DNA from 2 places in the Hydrogenophaga crocea genome. Region 2 is predicted to be linked to the other one. Evidence: riboswitches for the same ligand, from Rfam matches in the RefSeq annotation. Region 2 holds a riboswitch; the other holds the start of a gene.
The links. A riboswitch is a leader RNA that binds a small molecule or an ion and turns the genes downstream of it on or off. The one in region 2 is predicted to bind S-adenosylhomocysteine.
Positions count from the first base shown of each region.

Region 1 (5,343 bases), 310 kb from region 2:
TTGCCCCGGTGCTTGTGGGGGTAGGTGGTGTAGAGGCTGCGCATCTGAACCAGGGCCCAGGTGCGCGCGGTCCAGTCCTTGGTGCGCTGGTCATTGATGCGCAGCAATCCGGCCGAGGGCCCCAGGCCCATGAAGGCGACGCCTTCGTGCCAGCGCCGGAAGAGCACCGGCGCGTCCGACGATGCGGTGGTTGCAGGCGGCTGCGCTTTCAGCGCGTTGCTGACCGTTTCGGTCAAGGGGCCGGCGTCGTACTGGTCTTCTTCCGCGGCGACCGTGGCTGCGTACGAGGCGGGCTTTTGGGCGTAGCGGGATGAGGCCGGCGACAGCGTGGTCTTGTTCATGGGGCGTGCTCCGATGCGGCAGGGGGTTGACCAGGACGGCCTTGTGTCGTCTCCCCCGTTGGCACGGTTCCCCAGAGCATCGGGTCAGAGCCCGCATGAAATCGAATCTTGTTGCTATCTTGATAGAAGCAACGCCGCCCCCACCGCCAACACCCCCACCGCCGCGATCAACACCCGCGTGCGCACCCGCAGCAGCTGCACCGCCTCCACCAGGCGTGCGTTCTGCTCGGCGAGCTCGCTCAGCGTCTGCGCCATTTGCTGTTGAACGGCGGCCTGCTGGTCGATGAGCTGGCGCGCCTCGATCAGGCGGTTGCGCAGCTCGCCCAGGGTCGGGGGTTCGGCGGCCGGGTCGAGCGGCGGGCCCGCAGGCACCGGCGTGGCCGGGGCCTTGTTCTTGTCGAGCAGCTTGCGCGCGGCGTTGAGCACCTTGGGGGCGTGCTCGATCACGTCACCCCAGGGGATGATCTTGAGCGCGGCGATCCAGGGAATGGCCATGGGCGGTGTCCTCGTGTGAATGGACGTGGGACGCCGCCCCGCCGCTCAGGGTTCCCGGCGCCGCAGCAACCATACCCCGAGCGCCGCCACCCCCACCAGCAGCGCCGGAAAACCCAGCGTGGGCGACCACTGCAGCGCCGCGCCGCCCAGGGCCGGTGCGAGCACGCCGCCCAGGGTATAGCTCATCACCAGCACCGCGGTGCTGTTGACCAGGGTGATGCCCTGCTCGCGCGAGCCGATGTCGATCATGGCGAGCGTGTAGAGGCAGCCGCCCGCGCCGCCCCACACGAAGGCCACGGGCGCGGCGAGCCAAGGCGTGCCGGCCACGAAAGGAATGAGCAGCGTGCCGCCGAGCGTGATGGCCGCGCACACGCGCATGAGCGTGAGGCGCGTGCTGCGCGCGTCGCCCCAGCGGGCCTTGGGGTGGTGCGCCATGCGGTCGGCCAGCACGCCCGCGGGCAGCATCATGAGCGCGCTGCCCAGGCCGCTGGCCGACACCAGCAGCGCGGCCGCCACCGCGCCCAGGCCCAGGGCCAGGCCGTAGAGCGGCAGGATGGACGTGAGCCCGCTCTCGAAGAAGCCGCCCACGAAGCCCACGGTCATGATCAGCGGGTGCGCGGCGAGCGCGTGCCACACGCCACGCAGGCCCACGCGGGCCTCGTGCGCGTCGGCCGCGGGCGGCACGCGGGGCGTGAGCAGGCTCCAGCCCAGGCCCACCGCCATGAAGCCGAACGCGGCCCACACCGCGGCCTCGCTCTGCGGGCCGACCCAGGCCAGCACCAGCGGCCCGAGCACGAAGGTGATGCCCACCAGGGTTTCGAACAGGCCCACGTAGCGGCCGCGCTGCGCGGGTGGCGCGAACTCGGCCACCAGGGCCTCGGCCAGCACCCAGCGCAGGCCCGAGGCCATGCCCGCGGCGATCTTGAGCGCGAACCACAGCGGCAGGGCGTCCGACAGCGCGAAGCCGATGGTGGCCACGGTGGGGATCAGCGCCGACAGCCACAGCGTGGGCCGGCGGCCCAGGCGCTGCGTGACGGCCGAGGCAAAGGGCACCATGAGCAGGATGCCGAGCCAGCCGCTGGCCGCGAACACGCCCGCGAGCGCGGTGGACACGCCGCCGTCCTTGAGACGCAGCAGCAGCAGGGGCGTGAGCATGAAGTAGCCCACGAGCTCGAAGAAGGTGGCGCCGAAGACGGCGGTGAGGCCCAGGCGCGCGTGCGCGGGCGGCGCGGCGGGCAGGCCCCGCGCCGGCAGCGGGTGCTCGCTCATGGCGCGGCCTGCGCGGCGAGCACGGCGTCCACCACGTCGGCGAAGCCCGCGCCGCGTTCGCGCGGTGCCACGTGGCGCGGGTGGTGGCTGAGTTGCGGCCAGAAGCGCGCCACGTTGGCCACGCCCACGCTGTGCGGGAAGCGCGCGAACATGACGGCGTCGTTGGTGGAGTCGCCCACGTACACCCAGTGCGCGATCTCGTCGTCGAGCGATCGGCCCAGGCGCTCGCGCACGATCCAGCGCGCGCCGCTGAGCTTGTCGTGCGCGCCGATCCAGGCGTTGATGTGGATGGAGCTCACGGTGGCCGTGAGCCCCAGGCCACGCAGGATGGCGACCACGCGCGCGATGTCGGCCTCGCCCAGGTGGGCGTGCTCGCTGTGGTCGATCGCGATGTCGGTCTCGCGGCCCGCGCTGTCGGTGGCCAGGCGCGCGTGCGGCAGCTCGGCGAGCACACGCGCGGCCGCGGCCTGCAGCCGCTCGGCGTTCTGCCGGCGGGTGGCCGCGTCCTGCGCATAGGTCTTGTGCAGCCGGCCCTTGTCGTTCCACAGCGCCACGGCGCCGTTCTCGGCCACGATGGCGTCGATCGGCCAGGCCAGGGCGAAGGGCTCGCTCCAGCCCGCGGGGCGGCCCGTGACCGCGAACACCGGCAGCCCGGCGGCGCGCAGGCGCTGCAGCGCGGCCTCGGCCTCTGGCGCGAGCGCGCCGTCGGCCGTGAGCGTGTCGTCGATGTCGGTGAGCACGCCGTGGATGCGCGCGCGCTCGGCCAGGGGCCAGTGGGCCAGGGGGGTGGGCTGCATGGGGGCGGCAGTGTCGCACAGCGCGCCATACCCCCTCGCGCCCGTCGCCTGTGTGCGATCTGTTGCACCCGTGCGGCGGCGGCTTGGATAGAATTCCGCCCCATCCGAGGAGCGTTGCAGCGCCCCACCCGCACCGAGCGGGCCGCGGGCGTGAGGCTCGGACCCCTGTTTGCAACGACGCTCATCCACTGCACGTGTGATGGGCTTTTTCATCCGCCCCCGCCGTGCCGTGCTTCCACCTCACAGGAGCGCCACATGAATGCACGAGTGAACCCCGTCAGCGCCGATAGCGCCATTGCCGACATCAACCTGGCCGATTGGGGCCGCAAAGAGATCCGCATCGCCGAAACCGAGATGCCCGGCCTCATGGCCATCCGCGAGGAATACGCGGAGAAGCAGCCCCTCAAGGGCGCGCGCATCACCGGTTCGCTGCACATGACCATCCAGACCGCGGTGCTCATCGAGACGCTGCAGGCGCTGGGCGCCGACGTGCGCTGGGCCTCGTGCAACATCTTCTCCACCCAGGACCACGCCGCCGCCGCCATCGCGGCCAACGGCACGCCGGTGTTCGCCATCAAGGGCGAGACCCTGGTCGACTACTGGGACTACACCCACCGCATCTTCGATTTCGGCCCCAAGGGCACGCCGGGCGAAGGCCCCAACATGATCCTCGACGACGGCGGTGACGCCACGCTGCTCATGCACCTGGGCAAGCGCGCCGAGAAGGATCCCTCGGTGCTGGCCAACCCCGGCAGCGAAGAAGAGCGCATCCTGTTCGCGGCTATCAAGGCCAAGCTCGCGCAAGACAGCACCTGGTACAGCCGCAAGAGCGCCGAGATCATCGGCGTGACCGAAGAGACCACCACGGGCGTGCACCGCCTGAAGGAAATGTCGGCCAAGGGCACGCTGATGTTCCGCGCCATCAACGTCAACGACTCGGTCACCAAGAGCAAGTTCGACAACCTCTACGGCTGCCGCGAGTCGCTGGTCGACGGCATCAAGCGCGCCACCGACGTGATGATCGCCGGCAAGGTCGCCGTGGTCTGCGGCTACGGCGACGTGGGCAAGGGCTCGGCCCAGGCGCTGCGCGCGCTGTCGGCCCAGGTTTGGGTGACCGAGATCGACCCCATCAACGCCCTGCAGGCCGCGATGGAAGGCTACAAGGTCGTGACCATGGAGTACGCCGCCGACAAGGCCGACATCTTCGTGACCACCACCGGCAACCGCGACGTCATCACCTACGCGCACATGGCCGCCATGAAAGACCAGGCCATCGTCTGCAACATCGGTCACTTCGACAACGAGATCCAGGTGGCGCAGCTCGAAGAGAAGTGCCAGTGGGAAGAGATCAAGCCGCAGGTCGACCACGTGATCTTCCCCGACGGCAAGAAGATCATCCTGCTCGCCAAGGGCCGCCTGGTGAACCTGGGCTGCGGCACCGGCCACCCGAGCTTCGTGATGTCCTCGAGCTTCGCGAACCAGACCATCGCGCAGATCGAGCTGTTCGCCCACAAGGAGGCCTACGACATCGGCAAGGTCTACGTGCTGCCCAAGCACCTCGACGAGAAGGTGGCCCGCCTGCACCTGAAGAAGGTCGGCGCCATGCTCACCGAGCTGACCGACGATCAGGCCGCCTACATCGGCGTGCCCAAGCAAGGCCCCTACAAGCCCGACACGTACCGCTATTGATCGCGGCCGTGCGTGCCGACCAGTTGCTGGTCGAGCGCGGACTCGCGGCGTCGCGCTCGCAGGCCCAGCGGCTGATCGCCGCGGGCGTGCGCTGGCGGCTCGGGGCGGGGCAGGCCTGGAGGCCCGTCGCCAAGAACGGCGAGGTGCTGTCTCCGCTGGCCGAGCTGGAACTGTCCGACGCCGCCGAGGCGCGCTACGTGTCGCGCGGCGGCTTGAAGCTCGAAGGCGCGCTTGCGCACACGGGCTTTGCGGTACAGGGCCTGCGCGCGCTCGACGTGGGCCAGAGCACCGGCGGCTTCACCGACTGCCTGCTGCAGCGCGGTGCCGCGCAGGTGGTGGGCGTGGACGTGGGCAGCGGCCAGCTGCATGCGCGCCTGCGCAGCGACCCGCGCGTGATCGCGCTCGAACACACGAACGCGCGCGAGCTCGACGCCGACGCACTGCGCGCGGCCGGCGCCGAGCCGCCGTTCGACCTGATCGTGGGCGACCTGTCGTTCATTTCGCAGACGCTGGTGTGGCCGGCGCTGCTGCCGCTGCTGAAAGCGGGCGGCCACGGACTGGTGCTGGTCAAGCCGCAGTTCGAGCTGCAGCCTGGCGACATCGGCAAGGGCGGGCTCGTGAAAGACGCGGCCAGCCACGCCCGCGTGCGCACGCGCATCACCGACGCGCTGCAAGGCCTGGGCCTGCAGCTGCTCGACTATTTCGACAGCGCCATCGCCGGTGGCGATGGCAACCGCGAGTTCTTCGTCTTC
Region 1 is NZ_CP049989.1:4,075,270-4,080,612, forward strand. Features, by position in the region: gene G9Q37_RS19330 (hypothetical protein) at 1-341, opposite strand, end outside; gene G9Q37_RS19335 (hypothetical protein) at 456-836, opposite strand; gene G9Q37_RS19340 (MFS transporter) at 882-2,105, opposite strand; gene G9Q37_RS19345 (HAD-IIB family hydrolase) at 2,102-2,902, opposite strand; S-adenosyl-L-homocysteine riboswitch at 3,003-3,092, shown strand; gene ahcY (adenosylhomocysteinase) at 3,158-4,591, shown strand; gene G9Q37_RS19355 (TlyA family RNA methyltransferase) at 4,600-5,343, shown strand, end outside.
Region 1: it holds a riboswitch for S-adenosylhomocysteine, as region 2 does, so the genes downstream of both, ahcY (adenosylhomocysteinase) here and metH (methionine synthase) in region 2, are expected to answer to the same signal.

Region 2 (5,343 bases):
GGTCTCGGCGCCCGACAGGCCCACGGCGCCGAGCGCGGCGGCAAAGCTGCTCTTGAGCGCTTCCAGGCCCTCGGGCGTGGAGGTGGCGAGGTAGGTGAAGATCTCGCGCAGGTTGACCGCGCCGGGGATGTGACCGGCCGCGTAGGCCTCGGGGTCGCGTGTGTCGATGACGACCACGGGGTCGCTGGCTTGCAGGGTTTGCAGTTGCTCGGGGGCGATCAGGGTGGCTTCGATGCTCATGGAGACCTCGCGAGGTTGAAGGGCCGGAAGGGATGTCCGGACCTGCACAGCGCAATGCCCGTGCCAAGCCGCTCGATGAGCGAAAAGATGATTCAAATCAACGGCTTGCGCACAGGTAGCCGTTCCGTGCCGGGGCCTGTGCAACGCCACTGTGTCGACAATGTGTTCACACAATGCGAGGCGGCCCGGGCCGCTCAGCGCAGCTGCGCCTTGCGCAGCCGGTAGCTGAACTGGCGCAGCGTGAGGCCCAGGCTTTGCGCCGCGCGCGTCTGGTTGCCATGGTGGCGCGCGAGCGCGTCGCGCAGCGCCTGCACGCTGTGCGACTGCGCGCTCTGGTACTCGCGCACCAGCGGCGCTTCGCTGGCCGGCAGCGGGCCGCTCGCGGGTCGCGCCGCCGCGCGCTCGTGCTCGGGCATGAAGCGGCGCAGCGCGGCCGCGCCCACCAGCGGGTCTTCGGCCAGCAGCACCACGCGCTCGATCAGGTTGCCCAGCTCGCGGATGTTGCCCGGCCAGTCGTGGGCCTCGAGCGCGGCCAGCGCGTCGGCCGCCAGGTGCACGTTGCGCTGGTGCGCCTGGTTGGCGCGGCTCACGAAGTGCAGCGCGATGGCGCGGATGTCTTCGCGCCGCTCGCGCAGGCTGGGCAGGCGGATCGGCACCACGTTGAGCCGGTAGTACAGGTCCTGGCGGAAGCGGCCGGCCTGCACGTCGCGCGCGAGGTCGCGGTGCGTGGCGGCCACCAGGCGCACGTCCACGCGCACCTCGCGGCTGCCGCCCAGTCGCACCAGCGTGCCTTCCTGCAGCGTGCGCAGCAGCTTGCTCTGCAGCGCCAGCGGCAGCTCGCCGATCTCGTCGAGGAACAGCGTGCCCTGGTGGGCCTGCTCGAACCAGCCCGCGCGCGCGCCGGCCGCGCCGGTGAAGGCGCCGCGCTCGTGGCCGAACAGCTCCGACTCGAACAGCGACTCGGGAATGGCCGCGCAGTTGACCTTGATGAAGGGCTGGTCGCGCCGCGGGCTCGCCAGGTGCACCGCGCGCGCGAACAGCTCCTTGCCCGAGCCCGATTCGCCCAGCAGCAGCACCGTGGCCTGCGACTGCGACACGCGTTCGAGCTCGGCCAGGGCCTGCAGCAGCGGCGGCGAGCGGCCGATGAGGCCGTAGCGCGCGGCCGCGCTGTCGAGCGCGCGCTCGAGCGCGGCGTTGCGGGCCTGCAGCTGGCGCGTCTGCTCGGCCACGAGTTGCTCGAGCTCGAGCAGCTGCCCCGCGAGCGTGGCCAGGATGCGCAGCAGCGCAAGGTCGTCGTTGAGGTGGCGCTGGCGGCTGCGGATGCGGTGGCAGGCCAGCACGCCCACGGTGGCGCCGCGCACCGCCACGGGCAGTGCGATGAAGGCCACGGTCTGGGGCGGCAGCTGCGCGCGCCGCACGCTGCGGAACAGGAACAGCGGCTCGGCGTCCACGTCCTGCACGATGGCGGGCAGGCCGCTGGAAAGCACGCGCCCGGTCACGCCCTCGCCCCAGCGGTAGCGGCCGCGCGCACGCTCGGCGGCGGTGAGGCCGTAGGCGTGGCGGATCGCCGCCTGGCGCGTGCCGTCGGGCGCAAGGTCGTCGTCGACCAGCACCAGGCGGCCGCGGTTGAGCCCGAGCAGCTCGCTCATGAGGTGCAGCATCTCGTGGAACACATCGGCCGGCGCCAGGCTCCGGCCCACCAGGGCCATCACCTGGCGCATCAGCAGCAGTTCCTGGCCGCGCCAGTCGGTGGCGGCGTCGGGGCGGTCGGCGGGCAGGTCGGCGGGGCTGGGCATGGTGCTTCCCGCGTAGCAAGGCCCGCACCAGCCGCCAACAACCAGCCGCTAAAATCGCGGGTTCTCAAGGAGCGTTGCAGCGCCCGTCCCCGCCACGGGGCATCGGGCGTCAGGCTTGAGCGGGCATGACCAGCCCCAACGACGCTCACCAGACCGGTTTCTTGCAAACAACCCTGGTGAGCCGCATGTCCGCCGACCCCGTTCCGTCTTCCGTTTCCGCCGCCCCCTCCGCCGTGCGCCCCATGCTGCTGTCGGGCCTGGAGCCGCTCGTCATCGGCGAGGGCAGCCTGTTCGTCAACGTCGGCGAGCGCACCAACGTCACCGGCTCCAAGGCCTTCGCGCGCATGATCCTCGAAGGCCGCTTCGAGGACGCGCTCGCGGTGGCGCGCCAGCAGGTGGAGAACGGCGCGCAGATCGTGGACGTGAACATGGACGAGGCCATGCTCGACAGCGAGGCCGCCATGGTGCGCTTCCTCAACCTCATGGCCGGCGAGCCCGACATCGCGCGCGTGCCGGTGATGGTGGACAGCTCCAAGTGGAGCGTGATCGAGGCCGGCCTGCGCTGCCTGCAGGGCAAGGGCGTGGTGAACTCGATCTCGATGAAGGAAGGCGTAGAGGAATTCAAGCGCCAGGCGCGCCTCATCAAGCGCTACGGCGCGGCCACCGTGGTGATGGCCTTCGACGAGAAGGGCCAGGCCGACACCTACGAACGCAAGATCGAGATCTGCGAGCGCGCCTACCGCATCCTGGTCGACGAGGTGGGCTTCCCGCCCGAGGACATCGTCTTCGACCCCAACATCTTCGCGATCGCCACCGGCATCGAGGAGCACAACAACTACGCGGTCGACTTCATCGAGGCCACGCGCTGGATCAAGCGCAACCTGCCGGGCGCCAAGGTCTCGGGCGGCGTGTCCAACGTGAGCTTTTCCTTCCGCGGCAACGACCCGGTGCGCGAGGCCATCCACACCGTGTTCCTGTACCACGCGATCCAGGCCGGCATGGACATGGGCATCGTCAACGCCGGCATGGTCGGCGTGTACGACGAGCTCGAGCCGGTGCTGCGCGAGCGCGTGGAAGACGTGGTGCTCAACCGCCGGCCCGACGCGGCCGAGCGCCTGCTCGAGATCGCCGAGACCGCCAAGGGCGCGGCCAAGGACGATTCGCAGAAGAACGCCTGGCGCGAGCTGCCGCTGCGCGAGCGCCTGTCGCACGCGCTGGTGCGCGGCATCAACGACTTCATCACCGAAGACACCGAGGCCATGTGGCGCGAGATCGAGGCCGAAGGCGGACGTCCGCTCAACGTCATCGAAGGCCCGCTCATGGACGGCATGAACGTGGTGGGCGACCTGTTCGGCCAGGGCAAGATGTTCCTGCCGCAGGTGGTCAAGAGCGCGCGCGTGATGAAGCAGGCCGTGGCCCACCTGCTGCCCTACATCGAAGAAGAGAAGAAGCGCACGGAGGCCGCGGGCGGCGACGTGCGCAGCAAGGGCAAGATCGTCATCGCCACCGTCAAGGGCGACGTGCACGACATCGGCAAGAACATCGTCACCGTCGTGCTCCAGTGCAACAACTTCGAGGTGGTGAACATGGGCGTGATGGTCCCGTGCCACGAGATCCTGGCCAAGGCCAAGGTCGAGGGTGCGGACATCGTGGGCCTGTCGGGCCTGATCACGCCCAGCCTCGAAGAGATGCAGTACGTGGCCAGCGAGATGCAGAAGGACGAGCACTTCCGCGTGCGCAAGATCCCGCTGCTGATCGGCGGCGCCACCACCAGCCGCGTGCACACCGCGGTGAAGATCGCGCCGCACTACGAAGGCCCGGTGGTCTACGTGCCCGACGCCTCGCGCAGCGTGAGCGTGGCGCAGGGCCTGCTGTCCGAGCAGGCCGCGGCCTACATCGCCGAGGTCAACGCCGACTACGAGCGGGTGCGCCAGCAGCACGCCAACAAGAAGCAGGTGCCGCTGTGGCCGCTCGAGAAGGCGCGCGCCAACCGCACGCCGATCGCCTGGGCCGGCTACGCGCCGCCCGCGCCCAAGTTCATCGGCCGCCGCGTGTTCAAGAACGTGGACCTCGCCGAGCTCGCGAAATACATCGACTGGGGCCCGTTCTTCCAGACCTGGGACCTCGCCGGCCCCTTCCCCGAGATCCTCAAGGACGAGATCGTGGGCGAAGAGGCGCGCCGCGTGTTCAGCGACGGCAAGCGCATGCTGCAGCGCCTGATCGACGGCCGCTGGCTGCAGGCCAACGCGGTGATCGGCCTGTACCCGGCCAACAGCGTGAACAGCGACGACATCGCGCTCTACGCCGACGAGTCGCGCGAGCGCCCGGCGCTGGTCTGGCACGGCCTGCGCCAGCAGACCGAGAAGCAGGAGGTGGACGGCGTGATGCGCCCGAGCCGCTGCCTGGCCGACTTCGTCGCGCCGCAGGGCGTGGCGCGCGACTACGTGGGCGTGTTCGCCGTCACCGCGGGCATCGGCGTCGAGAAGAAGGAGCAGCAGTTCCTGGCCGACCACGACGACTACTCGGCCATCATGTTCAAGGCCCTGGCCGACCGCCTGGCCGAAGCACTGGCCGAGCAGATGCACCAGCGCGTGCGCACCGACCTCTGGGGCTACGCGCCCCACGAAGCGCTGAGCAACGAGGAGCTGATCGCCGAGAAGTACCAGGGCATCCGCCCCGCACCCGGCTACCCGGCCTGCCCCGACCACAGCGTCAAGCGCGGCCTGTTCGAGCTGCTGCAGGCCGGCGAGATCGGCATGTCGCTGACCGAAAGCCTGGCCATGGCGCCCGCGGCCAGCGTGAGCGGCTTCTACCTGAGCCACCCGCAGAGCACCTATTTCAACGTCGGCAAGATCGGTGACGACCAGCTCGCCGACCTCGCCGAGCGCAGCCGCGTGGCGCGCAACGAACTGCAGCGCTGGCTCGCCCCCAACCTCTGAGCGCCGGCGCTCAGCGCGCGGCCAGCGCGCGCCGGTACTGCACCGCTTCGGCCACGTCGGCCGCCTGCACCGCGCCGTGGCCGGCCAGGTCGGCGATGGTGCGCGCCACGCGCAGCGCGCGGTGCACCGCGCGGCCGCTCCAGCCCAGCCGCGTGGCCGCGGCCTGCAGCAGCTGCCGCGCGGGCGCGTCGGCGCTCGCGTGTTCGTCCAGCGCCTGCCCGCGCAAGGCCTGGTTGGCCACGCCCTGCCGCTGCAGCGCGCGCTCGCGCGCGGCCATCACGCGCGAGCGCACCGCGGCGCTGGGCTCGCCGCCCGGGCCCTGCAGCAGCTCGGTCGCGGGCAGGGCGGGCACCTCCACCTGCAGGTCG
Region 2 is NZ_CP049989.1:3,766,028-3,771,370, forward strand. Features, by position in the region: gene G9Q37_RS17845 (sulfurtransferase) at 1-240, opposite strand, end outside; gene G9Q37_RS17850 (sigma 54-interacting transcriptional regulator) at 435-2,036, opposite strand; S-adenosyl-L-homocysteine riboswitch at 2,097-2,190, shown strand; gene metH (methionine synthase) at 2,279-4,975, shown strand; gene G9Q37_RS17860 (YifB family Mg chelatase-like AAA ATPase) at 4,986-5,343, opposite strand, start outside.